Regions from separate parts of the Acetomicrobium sp. S15 genome, predicted to be linked through region 2. Evidence: predicted binding sites of a transcription regulator. Region 2 holds the regulator's gene; the other holds the start of a gene.
The links. Region 2 encodes HrcA, which represses chaperone genes, less so after heat shock. Its sites were predicted from a motif close to TTAGCACTCNNTNNNANNGAGTGCTAA; they were not measured.
Positions count from the first base shown of each region.

Region 1: the regulator HrcA is predicted to act here: its motif matches at 2,361-2,387, upstream of groES (co-chaperone GroES).

Region 1 covers NZ_JADEVE010000076.1:27,914-35,645, forward strand. The annotation lists gene murJ (murein biosynthesis integral membrane protein MurJ) at 1-500, shown strand, start outside; gene EZM41_RS01830 (hypothetical protein) at 493-1,017, shown strand; gene EZM41_RS01835 (hypothetical protein) at 1,024-1,194, shown strand; gene tsaD (tRNA (adenosine(37)-N6)-threonylcarbamoyltransferase complex transferase subunit TsaD) at 1,191-2,210, shown strand; gene groES (co-chaperone GroES) at 2,417-2,707, shown strand; gene groL (chaperonin GroEL) at 2,739-4,355, shown strand; gene EZM41_RS01855 (Glu/Leu/Phe/Val family dehydrogenase) at 4,537-5,784, shown strand; gene EZM41_RS14140 (hypothetical protein) at 6,087-6,218, shown strand; gene EZM41_RS01860 (M20 metallopeptidase family protein) at 6,230-7,438, shown strand; gene EZM41_RS01865 (bifunctional heptose 7-phosphate kinase/heptose 1-phosphate adenyltransferase) at 7,438-7,732, shown strand, end outside.
Region 2 covers NZ_JADEVE010000191.1:2,716-10,447, forward strand. The annotation lists gene folP (dihydropteroate synthase) at 1-467, opposite strand, end outside; gene EZM41_RS05530 (histidine phosphatase family protein) at 484-1,125, opposite strand; gene hrcA (heat-inducible transcriptional repressor HrcA) at 1,366-2,379, shown strand; gene EZM41_RS05540 (nucleotide exchange factor GrpE) at 2,397-3,014, shown strand; gene dnaK (molecular chaperone DnaK) at 3,028-4,866, shown strand; gene dnaJ (molecular chaperone DnaJ) at 4,885-6,030, shown strand; gene EZM41_RS05555 (50S ribosomal protein L11 methyltransferase) at 6,071-6,940, shown strand; gene EZM41_RS05560 (RsmE family RNA methyltransferase) at 6,915-7,646, shown strand; gene mtaB (tRNA (N(6)-L-threonylcarbamoyladenosine(37)-C(2))-methylthiotransferase MtaB) at 7,633-7,732, shown strand, end outside.

The sequences.
Region 1 (7,732 bases), on a different contig from region 2:
ATGCCCTTGGACTTCCTGGCATGGCCTGCAACAACGTTACATTGAGGGCGCTTTACGCTCGTCGCTTCCCCAAGGCTGCGTTTTTCGTAGTAGTTACGAGCGTTTTGGCCAACCTCGCCTGTAGCGTGGTCCTCATGCGATTCCTCTCATACAGGGGGCTTGCGCTATCCAGTGCTATCGCCTTCACGTCTGCGTCTCTCGTCGGTGGGCAGTTCTTGCGCACCTCACTCGGCAGGCCGATCGGGCTTTTCGATATACCGTGGGTGTCGAGGCTCGCTTTGAGTTTGGCGGCTACGGGTGGAGCTTCGATGTTCTATAAGTTTTTCATACCCTATCCCTTGGGTGCTGGATTGCCCTTGCGGGCCCTTTGGATGTGCGGCGCCTTCGCCGTCGGTGCTGCAAGTTATATAATAACTGTGCGGCGCCTCAAGTGTGCGGAGTGGGGATGGGTGGCAGAAGCGATAAGGCGGGATAAAGCGAGGGTGAAAAGGGATGAATAAAATAGGGGTTATCATCGCGATTTTGCTGTGTTCGTTCGCTTCGGCGGCAATAGCGGATGAAGAGGCATTGATCCAGGAAAGGATGGTCTCCATACGAGCAGAAGGGAAGCAGTTGGACGGCCTCGTCATAGGCGCTCAGGCGAGGCTCGATTTCATATACGTGGACGCTGCCCTTGTTGAAGCGCTGAGGACCCCGAGCGAGTTTCCCGACTGGCTGCGTTGGCATGCCAAGGATTTCGCGAGCGAAGAGCTAAAAAGGGGTGTCCTCTTTGTGCTGCGCATCGAGACATATAATCCGTGGACGTTCGACCCGATGAAGATTTCTGTCGCCGATTACGCGCTAAAGGAGGAGGACATCCTCACAAAGCCGGCGTATGTCCCGAAGGGAGATCTGCCGAGCCGCTTTGAGGGTAGCCTTTCCTTTCGTGTCCCAGGTCTAAAGCTGAAACCCGGCCAGGAGATAATCATCTCGTATGGAGAAGACAAGGCTACCTTTCGCGTCCCGAAGGGGAGGTGAAGCGTGATGCATAAATATCGCTGCGTTGCTTGCAGTAGGGAATTCGAGGTGGAAGATCCCGTAAACCGCTGTCCCTTCTGCCGCGGCAAGGTGCTCTTTCACCTCGAGGGAAGACCCATTAGAAAGAAGGCGAACTGCGGCGGGAATTGCTCCGGTTGCAGTGGGTGTGCAGCGTGAGTGATGCCTCCTTTTTGACTTTAGGCATCGAGACATCGTGCGATGACACCTCCCTGGCCGTACTTTCAGGGCCGAGGGAGGTGCTCTCTTCTGTGGTGTCCAGCCAAGTGGATTTACACGCTCCTTATGGCGGGGTATTGCCTGAACTGGCCTCTCGCAAGCATCAGGAGGTGATAATTTCTCTCCTTCGCAAAGTTTTATCGGACGGCGGAGTCTCAAACCCTCATCGCGACATTGACCTCGTCGCCGTGACGAGAGGTCCTGGTCTCATGGGGTCGCTACTGGTGGGCGCGATGACGGCTAAGGCCCTCGCTCAGACCTGGGAAGCTCCGTTGATCGCCGTAAACCACCTGGAGGGGCATATATTCGCCAATGTATTGTCTCATCCCTCTTTAGAGCCTCCGTTTTTGTGCCTGATCGTTTCGGGTGGCCATACCGAGGTCATCCTGGTGCGGTCTTTCGGCGACTATTTGCTCTTGGGGAAGACGCGCGATGATGCTGCTGGCGAGGCCTACGACAAGGTAGCTAAGCTCTTGGGTTTGGGGTATCCAGGAGGGCCGGCGATAGATCGCCTGGCCAAGGAGGGTGACCCGAAGGCATTTACATTCCCGGTACCGCTCGGGCACACCAGAAATGTGGAGTTCAGCTTCAGCGGCCTGAAGACGGCGGTCCTTTGGGCTGTGCGCCGCTTGGAGCAGGAGGGTGCTCCCATCCCAGTAGCTGATATATGCGCCTCATTTCAGCGCGCTGCCGTGGAGGCGCTGATGTCCAAAATGCGCCTGTCTGTGGAGATGACGGGCGTCGAGAGGGTAGCTATATCGGGAGGGGTGGCGGCGAACAGCGCCCTCAGAGAAGCTGTGGCGTCTCAAGATGCATGGGAGGTGTATATTCCCCCTCGAGAACTCTGCACGGATAATGCTGCAATGATCGCTGCGGCCGGTTACGATGCCTACGCGCGCGGCTTGCGGTCTGACATCTCCTTTTCTCCCGATCCTTCCTTGGTGCTCGCCGAGTAATTCAAAGAAAACGAGAGAAAAACGGCGAAAAACAGCGCTTTCATAAGAATGAATACCATTATGGCCATTATCCTTGAATAAACGCCATTAACCACGATTATTGGATGTTGAATATATTGGCGCTTATCGCTATCCTTATTCATGGCTTGATTAGCACTCCTTCATATTGAGTGCTAACACAATTTTCGATTAGGAGGGATTCGAACATGAAGGTGAAACCGCTCGGCGATCGAGTAGTGGTCAAAGTTCTCACGCAGGAGGAGAAGACGAAGGGAGGTATCGTGCTTCCCGATACGGCCAAAGAGAAGCCGCAAGAGGGAGAGGTCATAAGCGTAGGAAGCGGTCGTGTCCTCGATAACGGCCAAAAGCTTCCACTTGAAGTTAAGGTCGGAGACCGCGTAATCTTCAGCAAGTACGCCGGTACGGAGATCAAGATCGACGGAGAAGAATATCTTATTCTCAGCGAGCGCGACGTGCTCGCTGTAGTTGAGCGATAGCGCAAGATTACAAAAAGGAGGGTGTACGAGAATGGCTAAAATTCTCATGTTCGATGAAGATGCACGCCGAGCTTTAGAGCGAGGAATGGATAAGGTGGCCAGCACTGTGGGTGTGACGCTCGGCCCGAAGGGTCGGAACGTGGTATTGGAGAAGAAGTTTGGCTCGCCTACCATCACGAACGATGGCGTCACCATCGCCAAGGAGATAGAGCTCGAAGATCCCTTTGAGAATATGGGCGCCCAGCTCCTGAAAGAAGTCGCCTCCAAGACCAACGATGTTGCTGGTGACGGCACTACTACCGCTACAGTGCTCGCTCGCATAATGGTTCGCGAGGGCATGAAAAACGTTGCAGCCGGCGCCAACGGCATGGTGATGCGCCGGGGGATCGAGAAGGCCATTGACGTGGTCGTGGACGAGCTCAAGAAGATGTCGATCCCGGTCAAGGACAGAAACAAGATCGCTCAGGTAGCCGCTATCTCCGCCAACGACAAGGCCATAGGCGAACTCATAGCCGAAGCCATGGAGAAGGTAGGAGAGGAGGGCGTCATCACTGTCGAGGACAGCCAAAGCGTAGGCACCACGTTGGAGATGGTGGAGGGGTTGCAGTTCGATAAGGGTTACATCAGCCCTTACATGATAACCGACCCAGAGCGCATGGAGGCCGTCCTCGAAGATGCATACATCCTCATCAATGACGGCAAGATCAGCAATGTAAAGGATCTCCTTCCCATCTTGGAGAAAGCTGTGCAGACGGGCAAGCCCTTGCTCATCATAGCGGAAGACGTTGAGGGCGAAGCCCTCGCCACGCTGGTGGTGAACAAACTGCGCGGCATACTCCAGTGCGTCGCGGTGAAAGCTCCCGGCTTCGGCGAGCGCAGAAAGGCCATGTTACAAGACATCGCCATTGTGACGGGTGGCCAGGTTATAAGCGAGGAGCTCGGCATAAAGCTCGAGAACGCTGACCTCTCGATGCTTGGCCGCGCCAAAAAGGTGCGCGTGACCAAGGAGGAGACCACCATAGTAGAGGGCGCTGGCGATCCCGAGGCCATCCGCAAGCGTGCCGCTCAGATTCGCGCCGAGCTCGAGGAATCCACGTCTGAGTACGACAAGGAAAAGCTCCAGGAGCGGTTGGCCAAGTTGGTCGGCGGGGTGGCGGTCATTCAGGTGGGTGCCGCTACCGAGACGGAGCAGAAAGAGCTCAAGCACCGTATAGAAGACGCGCTCTCTGCCACAAGGGCGGCCGTGGAAGAGGGGATCGTAGCTGGTGGCGGTGTGGCCCTGCTCAATGCCCTACCTGCGCTGGATAAGTTCATCGAGACCCTCGAGAGCGACGAGAAGATCGGGGCTCAAATCGTGCAGAGGGCCATGTCTGAACCTCTCCACCTCATAGCCGAGAACGCCGGCTTCCAGGGAGATGTGGTCGTGGAGAAGGTCAAAAGCCTTCCCAAAGGCCATGGCCTCAATGCCGCTACGGGCGAATACGTAGACATGGTGCAGGCGGGGATCATCGACCCATTGAAGGTTACGAGGAGCGCACTCCAGAACGCCGGCTCCATCGCTGCCATGGTCTTGACGACCGAGGCACTCGTGGCGGATAAGCCCGAGAAGAAAGAGCGCACTCCCGTCCCTGAGATGCCGGAGTATTAAACTCAAAGAGTCAAACAAAAGGGCCTCGCATGAGGCCCTTTTTTAGTGCCTCGACTCTTGTCTTTTATAACCCGCGTCTTTGTGAGGTTTATTTTGCTAAATATCTTTTAGTATGGTAAAATACTTGGTAAAGATGGGTGCCAGGCTCTGGGTTTAGATCACCTAAGGAGGAGGATGCGAAATGCCAAAGAGCCCTTACGAGGCGTTCCTGGAGCAGGTGGATGAGGCGGTTCCGTATCTCAAGGTCGAGCCCGAGTATGTGGATATGATCAAGGAACCTAAGGAAGTCCTTGAACTTACGATACCCCTGCGCATGGATGACGGCTCCGTCCAGATGATCAAGGCGTGGAGGAGCCATCATAACAACGCCCTCGGCCCATACAAAGGCGGAGTTCGCTATCATCCGGACGTAACGAGGGACGAGGTAGTAGCGTTGTCGGCGTGGATGACCATTAAGTGCGCCGTAATCGGTCTACCTTACGGTGGCGCCAAGGGCGGCGTACGCTGCACGCCTTCGGCCCTATCGCGTGGGGAGCTTGAGAGGCTCTCTCGGGCTTATGCCTTAGGGATATCCCGCTTTATGGGCACGGATTACGATATCCCCGCTCCGGACGTCAATACGAATCCGCAGGTGATGGCTTGGTTTACCGATACTTATGAAAAGGTGATCGGGAGAGGCGAACCATCCGCTTATACCGGTAAACCCGTAGAGATGGGCGGATCCCTTGGAAGGAGTACAGCTACATCTAGGGGCGGTGTGTTGTATATCCTTCGCGAGACGCTCAAGGAGATGGGCCTTTGGGGTAAGGATTTAACGTGCGCTTTGCAGGGTTATGGCAATGTGGGAAGTTTTGCCCACATGTTTTGTTCGGAGCTGGGCTTGAAGGTTGTGGGAATCGCAGACGTTGAAGGAGGCATTTATAACCCCAAGGGTTTCGATTACGCCAGCGTGAAAGAGCATGTCATGAAAAGAGGCACCGTGGCCGGCTTCCCCGATGCCGAGCCCATCTCTAACGAGGATCTGTTTGCCTTGGACGTCGACGTGCTGATCCCGGCGGCCCTTGAGGGCGTCATAACGGAGGCCAACGCCGGTAAGATAAAGGCAAAGGTCGTGTTAGAGCTCGCCAACGGCCCCACTACGCCTGAAGGAGAGGCAGTTTTGACCGACAAAGGTATACTGGTTGTCCCTGATGTATTGGCCAATGCGGGCGGCGTTGTTGTGAGCTGTTTTGAGTGGATTCAAGGCAGGACCGGCGATTACTGGACCGAAGAACAGGTCAACAAAAAGCTTGACGAAAGGATGACTCAAGCCTTTCATGAGATTTGGAGACTTAAGAAAGAGACGGATATTACAATGCGCCAAGCGGCTTACGTGCGCGCTATTGGCCGTGTGGTTGCGGCCATGAGATTTCGCGGCATTTGGCCGTAAAACCTACCGAACGTTTTTACGAGGGGGGGAAAGCCCCCCTTTTTTATTTTTCCAACGGCGGCATGAGATTATTCAAAACAAGCCTTGCCCCACTAAATGAATTATAATGGGGAACATGATATGTTTAACCTCTGCACATGCCTTTAGCTTTTGCTTTGGCGCAGGGAGGTCGAAAAAAAGGAGATGCAGTTTCCCCGTTTAATATTGGCAGATGAAGAAAGAGAAGAGGTCGTCCCCCCCACTATTGGCCAGAAGGCATCTCGGCGAAAACATCATCCGTTGCCGACAGGGCTGGGTGGGGAGTGTGGGACGTAGAAGACCAGACTCGCCTGAGCGATGATGGTTTTATCGTAGGGCGATCTGTAGCTACACAGATGCGCCTTGAGCCGTGGAGTGCACCGAATGTCTTTCACAGGTGGTTGAAGTCGCTTTGAGGAGGTAGTTCATGGAAGAAGAACAAAGAGATAACATACTAAGTTCGCTGTTATCGGACGAGGCGGAGGAGATTTCGCAACAGGTTGTGGCGTGGCGAAGGGAGTTTCACCAGTTTCCGGAGTTAGCTTTTGACGAGCGGGTGACGGCTGCCAGGATCGTCCAGATCTTATCGGACCTCGATGGGATGGAGGTAATAACGGGTCTGGGGACGAGCACTTCGGTTGTCGGCCTGTTGAGAGGGGATTTGAGAAAACCCGCCTTGATGCTGAGGTCCGACATGGACGCTCTGGCCTTGGAGGAAGGCACAGATCTTCCCTTCGCCTCTTGTATGCCCGGTCTTATGCACGCCTGTGGTCACGATGCCCACATGGCTACGCTCCTTGGGGCGGCCACGCTCCTTTCGCGCCATCAGGACGACCTCACCCGACCCGTAGTCTTCGTCTTCCAGCCTGCTGAGGAGGGAATGGGCGGAGCTAAGTCTATGGTTGAGGGAGGCCTGATAAAGCGGTTCGACGTGGGAATGGCCCTCGGGTTTCACTATTGGCCTCATTATCCATACGGCAAGCTGTTTACCCGTCCGGGTCCCATGACGGCGATTTCCGACCAAATGCATGTTGAGATGCAGGGTGTGGGCGGACATGCGGCAGAGCCCCACCTTGTGGTTGACCCCATCATCGCTATGGCGCAGCTGCTTTTGGCGACGCAAAGTCTGACAAACCGAGAGATAAACCCCATGAAGGCTGCGGTGATCTCTTTCGGCAGGGTTGAAGCCGGCGAGGCCTACAACGTGATACCGGAGCGGGTGCACCTATGGGGTACGGTGAGGGCTTTTGACACTGATACGCGCGATTACTTGCGGAAACGGCTTGAGGAGGTTGTGCCGACCATCTCTAAGGCCTTTCGCGTAATGGGCACCATGGAGTATATGCCCTATTGCCCTCCCACTATTAACGATGAAGCCTTGACCGAGCGTGTCTTAACACTTTCCAAATCCCTTTTGGGCGAGGAAAATGTCATGATTATGGAAAGGCCGCTTTTTGCCGGGGAAGATTTTGCCTTTTATTCTCAGCTCGTTCCCTCGTGTTTCTGCATAATGGGGACCGGCGTCGAGTATGGCCTTCATCATCCCAAATACGATGTTCCCGAGGACCTCTTTCCGCTGGCCGTAGCCTGGGAGGCTTATATGGGATTGCTTTTGGATCTGCAAGAGGTGAGATAATGCAAAAACGAAACCTTGTGCCATCGTGTACCGTGGCCATAGTGGGCGACGGCATGGTGGATCATTATATATGGGGGAAAGCGACGAGATTGTCGCCCGAGGCGCCGGTGCCGATCGTGGCAGTGGAAGGCGAAGAGCTCAGGCCGGGCGGCGCTGCCAACGTCGCCGCTAATGTCTCTGCGATGGGGGGCGTGGCGAAACTCCTCACCTTTGCGGGCGATGATGCCCTCGGCAGGGAGTTTTTGAAGCTCATAGAAGCGCGCGGCGCCTCGGTGATAGGCCCTTTCTTGAGGA
Region 2 (7,732 bases):
CTTGCGGCGTAGAAGGAGTCGCTGGTGACATTTATGATGCCCATTATGAGCGTCCTGTTTCCGAGCTCGAGTCTTCTGCCCCTCGGAAGCTCGAGCTCCCATCTTTTGCGTGAAAGCCCCTCTATAGCTGCGGATAGCCCTTTGCGCACCTCTTCGAGCCCCCAATACGGCATGGCGGAAAGCTTCTGCACGAGGCCTTTTAGCTGTTTGGGCGTGCCGAGGAGGATCACGTCCGAAGCCTCCACCTTGCATTCGATGCAGCGCTTATGCACCGCGGCGTCTCCTCCCAGCGACAGCATTTCCTGCTTCAAGGCGTTCGCGGCTCTGGACTCGACAGCCGGCAAAAATAGCGCCAACGTCTTTCCCTTATTCGCGAAAAAAGGGAAAGACCGTGGGTCTGCACCGAGCTTTTCGACGGCCCTGGCCAGTTCTTCGGAGTCTGTAAAGTCGAAATAGCAGATGGCCATAGTTTCGGCGCCCCCGTTAAACCCACTCCTGGATGAAGCTTTCCAGGTGATTGGTCTCGTTGAGCTGAGTGAGGCAGTAGCCGCGCGCTTCTTCGTATACGAGCGTACTGTAGGAGGCCGTATCCACGTGGACTCTCCAGAAATAGGGCGGCGATATCTTCAGGCATGCCGCGATCATCGGCTTTATGACCGCTCTATGGCTCACGACGACGAAGGACTCTCCCCTATGTCTTCGGATCAGCGCCTCGAGCCCTTCGAAAGCCCTCCTTTGCACGTCGCCGAGGCTCTCGGCCCCGGGGAGGCGGAGGTCTTCGGGGCTCAAGAGCCACGTCTGCCACTCCTTTGGAAATTCCTTTTCCACCTCGACTTTCGGGCGCCCCTCCCAGGGGCCCAGGTTTATGTTGTTGAAGCTTTCGTCGGGATAAAAAGGGGCGTTGCAGCGTTCGGCGACGATGCGGGCCGTCTCCGTGGCTCTGCTCAAGGGGCCGGAGTATACGGTGGAGATGCCCCAGCGCTTCGATATCGCCGTAGCGAGCGCCTGTGCCTGCTTTACGCCGTTTTCGTTCAGCGGAAAATCCTTTCTGCCGCGAAAGAGCCCCTCCCTATTGCCCGGACACTCGCCGTGCCGCACGATTATGGCCGTAGTCATAGCCTCCATTTGCTCCGTTTCTCCTTTCGAGGATGTGTCTGTGGTGTCTTTTCTTATACCATTCCTTTATATCATTTTACCGCGGAAGGGATAAACGGGAAGCCGTGCCGCACTTTTCGGGCCCGAGAGTGCCAGAGAAATTTGACCAGTCTTGACAATCGGCATCTATATTGGTAACCTATTTTTGGCTTAAGGGTGTCTTAGCACTTCTCTTATGAGAGTGCTAATAGAGCCTTTGGAGGTGCGGATATGGTCACCGAGAGGCAACTTGAGATCATCCTTGCGGTTGTTTACGAATACATAACGACGGGCGAACCGGTCGGCTCGAGGGCGATTTCTAAGCGTTACCTTACGGGCGAGAGCCCGGCCACCATACGCAACGAGATGGCCGACTTGGAGGAGATGGGGTATTTATGGCAGCCTCATACCTCTGCCGGTCGCGTTCCGACATCCAAGGCCTATCGGCTTTACGTGGATGCCATACTGCAGAGAAAACCTGCGCCGCCGCAGGGTTTGGAACGATGGCTAAGAGAGATCAAGAAGCGCCGCAGGAATACGGAGGAGCTCCTCTCTTATGTCTCGACGCTGATGAGCAGGACAACGCGGTGCTTCTCGGTAGCGGCCATCGGCGCCTCGGGGAACATGCAGCCGAGGCGGGTGGATTTCGTCCGACTCGACAGCGGACACGTGATGGTTTTGGTCGTCCTCGAGGGCGGCTTGGTGCACCATCGCGTCATTGCCGTGCCTGGCGATATTTCGCAGGATAAGCTCGACGCCGCCGCGAGGAAGGTCAACGAGTTGATAGCAACTCGGCCGTGGAGCGAGGTGCGCGCCGCTTTGTATCGACAGATCAGGGGAGAATTAGAGGACTATCTCAACGCCTGCCTCGCCGCCATCGACGAGCTGGACGCCATGGCTCTGCGCCAAAACTATCACTTCTTTGCGCGCGGGGCGAGCGAGATACTGAAACTCCCCGATTTCCAGGATGTGAGCCGCATCAGCGCCATCCTCGCCCTTTTAGAGGAGGAGGAGTCATTGCTGCGCCTTTTGGAGAGCTACTCCTTGAAGGAAGGGCTCCACGTCATCATAGGAGAGGAAAATGCCATCGAGGAAATGCGCGATTACTCTTTACTCTTCAATGTGGTGGACGCTGCGGGATGCAGGATGATTTTGGGCCTCATAGGGCCGCTGAGGATGGACTATGAAGGCTCCATCGCTACGTTGGAGGCGATATCCAAGGATCTCAGGGAGGATCACATGTAAATGCGGAGGGGATAGACGTGTTGGAGGATAGAGTCGATAAACCCTTGGAAGAGCAGACTCAGCCTTCTTCGGCACCGGAAGGGTCATCCAGGCCGAAGAAGGGCAGGGCGCCTACCAAGGAGGAGTTAAAGAAAGAACTCGAAGAGACTATGCAGGAGCGAGACAAGTTGAAAGAAGAAGTTGAAGAGGCGCGTTCATCTTATGCGGCTTTGCTCGACGAAGCGAGTCGCATAAAGGCGGATTTCTACAACTACCGCCAGCGAGCCGAAAGGGAGATCAAGAGGGAGCGCCAGCGAGGCGCTGAGGATATACTGATACAATTGTTGCCGGTTCTCGATAACCTGGAGCGCGCCCTGATGCACCTGGGCGAATTGGATGACTCGCCCATGGCAAAGGGTATCTCCATGATCTATAAACAACTCCTCCAGAGCTTAAACGAAGCGGGCCTGCAGCCGATACCGACGGTCGGGCAGCGTTTTGATCCAGCCCTCCATGAAGCTGTAGGCGTCGTCGTGACCGATGATGCAGAGCGCGACGGCGAGATCCTGGAGGAGATAGAAAGAGGTTTTACCTTTGGCGGCAAAGTCTTGAGGACCGCTAAGGTCAAGGTAGCGAGATATTTCGCCAAACCGTAGGAGGGTGATCTATATGAGCAAGATAATAGGCATAGACTTGGGAACTACAAACAGCGTCGTAGCTGTTAAAGAAGGAGACAACATCACTGTCATACCGAACGCCGAGGGCAGCCGTCTCACCCCTTCTGTCGTGGCCTTTACGAAGGAGGGGGAAAGGCTGGTCGGACAGCTCGCCAAGCGCCAGGCCATCATCAACCCTGAGCGAACGATTATGTCCATCAAGCGCAAGATGGGCAGCGACTATAAAGTGGTGATAGATGGCAAGGCTTATACTCCTCAGGAGATCTCGGCTATGATACTCCAGAAATTGAAGCACGATGCCGAGGAATACCTGGGCGAACCCGTGACGAAGGCGGTAATCACCACGCCTGCCTATTTCACCGACGCTCAGCGCCAGGCCACGAAGGACGCGGGTGAGATAGCTGGGTTAGAGGTGGTGCGCATCATCAACGAGCCGACGGCGGCGTGTTTGGCCTATGGCGTCAACAAGGAAGGAGAGCACAAGATCCTCGTCTTCGACCTCGGCGGAGGCACCTTCGACGTTTCTATCCTGGACGTGGGCGAAGGGGTCTTCGAGGTCCTGGCGACCTCCGGAGATAACCATTTAGGAGGCGACGACTGGGATCAGCGCATTGTAGATTGGATGATAGCCGAGTTCAAAAAGCGCGAGGGCGTGGACCTGAGCCAGGACAGAATGGCACTCCAGCGCCTGCGCGAGGCTGCAGAGAAGGCTAAGATTGAACTTTCGTCCATGCCTGAGACCACGATATCGCTGCCCTTCATCACGGCTACCAACACAGGGCCTAAGCACCTCGAATTGACCTTGACACGGGCGAAGTTCGAGGAAATGACGGCCGATTTGCTCGAGCGAGTAGTGGGGCCGGTGCAGAGGGCTTTATCCGACGCAGGCCTTACGCCTAACGAGGTAGATAAAATCCTCTTGGTTGGCGGAGCTACGCGCATGCCGATGGTCCAGCGCAAGATCAGAGAGCTCTTAGGCAAAGAGCCGACGAAGGGCGTCAACCCGGATGAGTGCGTAGCCGTCGGCGCAGCCATACAGGCGGCCATCCTGGCCGGCGAACATAAGGACATCGTGCTCGTCGACGTGACACCGCTTTCACTCGGCGTCGAAACCTTGGGCGGCGTGTTCACCAAGATCATAGAGCGTAACACGGCTATCCCTGTCTCTAAGTCGCAAGTATTTACCACTGCAGCCGACAACCAGACGCAGGTCGAAATTCACGTCCTTCAGGGAGAGCGTCCTATGGCCGCAGATAACGTTACGCTCGGGCGCTTTGTTTTAGACGGCATACCGCCCGCACCGAGGGGAGTGCCTCAGATCGAAGTCACCTTCAATATCGACGTGAACGGCATATTGAACGTGACGGCCAAGGACAAGGCCACGGGCAGGAGCCAGCACGTGACGATTCATTCGTCCCGCCTATCCGAGGCCGAAATAGAGCGGATGCGGAAAGAGGCAGAAGCTAACGAAGAGGCCGACAGGCGCAGGAAGGAGCTGGCCGATGCGCGCAACGAGGCCGACTCGTTGATATATAATACCGAAAAGCTCCTTAAAGATCTCGGCGACAAAGTCACGGCGAGCGAAAAGGTTCAGGTGGAGCAAGAGATCGAATCGCTTCGCAATGTCGCCAAGGGAGAGGATGTCCAGGCTATAAAGTCCTCCTGCGAGAAGCTCACGTCCAGATTGCATGAGCTCTCGTCAAGGCTGTACGCGCAGGCTCAGGCGCAGCAGGCAGGAGGTGGCGCTGCCGACTCGGCCCAGGCGCCGGGAGGCGCTCCTAACGAGGGCCCGACGGTGGACGCCGAGTTCAGGGATCAAGGCAAAGTTTAGAAGTTGAGGTGATCTTCCGTGCCCGGACCTGGAGCGAAGGATTATTACGAAATATTGGGCGTGCCTAAGAATGCCTCTCAGGACGAGATAAAGAGGGCTTACAGGAAGCTGGTGCGCAAATATCATCCCGACGCCAACCCAGGGAACCGGGAGGCGGAGGAACGTTTCAAGCTCATAAACGAAGCCTATGAAGTCTTGAGCGACCCGCAGAAGCGTGCCCAGTATGACCAGTTCGGCACGGTGGGCGAGACGCCTCCTCAGTGGGGCGGCGGGCCTTACGCCGACTTCGGCGGTTTCGACTTCGGTGACATCTTCGGGGATTTCTTCGATAGTTTTTTTGGCGATTCCCGGAGGTCGACGAGGAGGGGGCGTCCGGTCCCGCAGCGCGGAGACGACATCGAGATGCCGATGTCCGTTACGCTTGAGGAGGCGGCCCGCGGAGCGGTAAAAGAGGTTTATATACCGAGGTGGGAGACGTGCAAGCGCTGCGGCGGCACCGGCGCGGAACCTGGTTCGGAGCCCAGGGTTTGCCCCACGTGCAAGGGTCATGGCCAGGTGGAAAGCCACAGGCGAACCGCCTTCGGCGATTTCGTCTCCGTCACGACCTGTCCCACGTGCAGGGGGCGCGGCCAGGCTATATCTCATCCGTGCAAGTCCTGCGGGGGGCAGGGGCGCTCTCGAGCACGTCATCGCGTGGAGGTGAAAATCCCGCCAGGCGTTAACACGGGCACGAGGTTGCGCATCCAGGGCGAGGGCGAAGCCGGAACGAACGGCGGGCCGCCCGGTGACCTTTACCTCGTCATCCACGTCTTGGAGCACCCTCGCCTGGTGAGGAAAGGAGACGACCTCTATACGGACATCTACGTCCCGTTTCCCATAGCAGCCCTGGGCGGCAGCGTCGAGGTCTCGACCCTCGACGGCGAGGAGACGCTCGAGATAGCGCCTGGGACCCAATCGGGCACTTCAATACGCCTAAAGGGCAAGGGAATGCCTCGCCTTGGTAGCCTCGGGCGTGGAGACCTTATAGTCCGCGTCATGGTCGATGTCCCACGGGATCTCTCCGAGCGGCAGAGGGCGCTTATAGAGGCCCTAGCCCAAGAGATGCACGTTCCGGTCAAGGCGACGGGCCTTTTGGATAAATTGAAAGGTTGGTTCGCTTCGTGAGGGGGCTTTGCCCCCTTTCCTTTTATGGAGGGGTGGAAGCATGGACAGCGGAGAGGCTTTTTGGTGGTACATCACAATAAAGGCCCCCGAATCGCAGGAAGATCTCTTATACTCGATAGCCGACGCCACCGGGAGCATAGGCGCCGAACTCCGCGAACTGCCCGAAGGCCTGATCTTGAAGGCCTATTACAGGGCGAGCAAAGATTTGGAAAGCTGGGTTTCCCGCGTCAATGAAGCCATATCGAAAGAGCCGAGTATGGCCATAGTCGATATGGGAAAGGTGGAAAACCGCCAGTGGCATGTGGCGTGGCGCGATGCCTTTCCTCCCCTTCTCGTGGGAGAGCGCTTTGTGGTTATGGCTCCATGGCATAAGGGAAACGAGCCGGCGGGCCACATTCCTATATATATCTACCCTGGCAGCGCCTTCGGCACTGGTTATCACGAGAGCACCCAGATAGCCCTCTCCCTGTTGAGTCGCCATTGCCGCCCCGGTATGACAGCGATAGATGTGGGCAGCGGCTCCGGGATACTCTCTATAGCGTGCTGGCGCTTGGGAGCGCGCAAGGTCTATGCGAGGGACGTAGATCCTGCCACGCTGGAGGAAGCGCGAAGGAATTTTGAACTGAACGGCGTGGAGGAAGGGGCAATCGAGTTATCCTCAGGCGACGGATTGATAGGCTTGCCTGTTGCCGCGGATTTGATAGTCGCTAATATATTGTTGGAAGAGCTTTTAAGGCTCATCCCCGATATCAGAGCGCACCTTAAAGATGGAGGGGTGGCCATATTCTCAGGCCTTATACTTAAAGAGAAAGAAAGCTTTCTCGATGCGCTGCAGAGAGCTGGCTTTTGCTCTTTAGACGAGTTGGAGAAGGAGGAGTGGTGGGGTGTCGCGGCCGCGCGTTCGGCTTGAGCGCTGTGAAAAGGTCTCCGAAAGGGTATGGCGCCTCGGCGAGGAAGAGTCCAAGCATATCGATGTGCGCCGCTGTCGCGACGGAGAGCTCGTCGATGGGTTGTTGCCAGGGCGATGCCTGGTGATGAGGCTCATACGCAACGGCAGGGAGCTTTTCCTGGAGGAGCTGTACGCCCTTTCCAGCGCCCCGCCGGCTGGGAAGGTAGTCCTACTTTTGGGGATGCTGAAAAGCGAGGCCCTCGAAAGCGCCATTCGCCAGGTCACGGAGATAGGCGTTACTGAAATAATCCTCGTAAATTGTCGCCGCAGCGTCATCGCGCTTAACGGGTTGAGGCTCGAACAAAAGCTCGCGAGATGGCGCCGCATAGCCGATGAGGCCACGAAGCAGTGCGGAGCCCCTGACCCTCCTGTTATTCATCCTCCCATAGCCGTCGAGGAGCTGTCTTCGATTGCGCTACCCCAGTGGCGTTTTGTGGCAGCGCTTTCCGGCGCCAAGCCGCTCGGTTCCGTAGAGTTTGGCGGCGAAGCGGCGCTCGCAATCGGACCGGAGGGGGATTGGACACCGGAGGAGCTAAAGTTTATGTTCAATTTGGGTTTCGAGCCGGTATCCTTGGGGCCGCGCATACTCCGCGCCCCCACAGCGGCAGCCGTGGGGTGCGGTTATCTGCTGCTTTCCATGGAGAACAAGGTCAATGCGTCCTCTTGAAGGCAAGCGCGTCTTCGTCCATGCCCTCGGCTGCAGGACCAACATCTATGAGGCTTCGGCGCTCTCTTCCATGCTGAGCGAGGAGG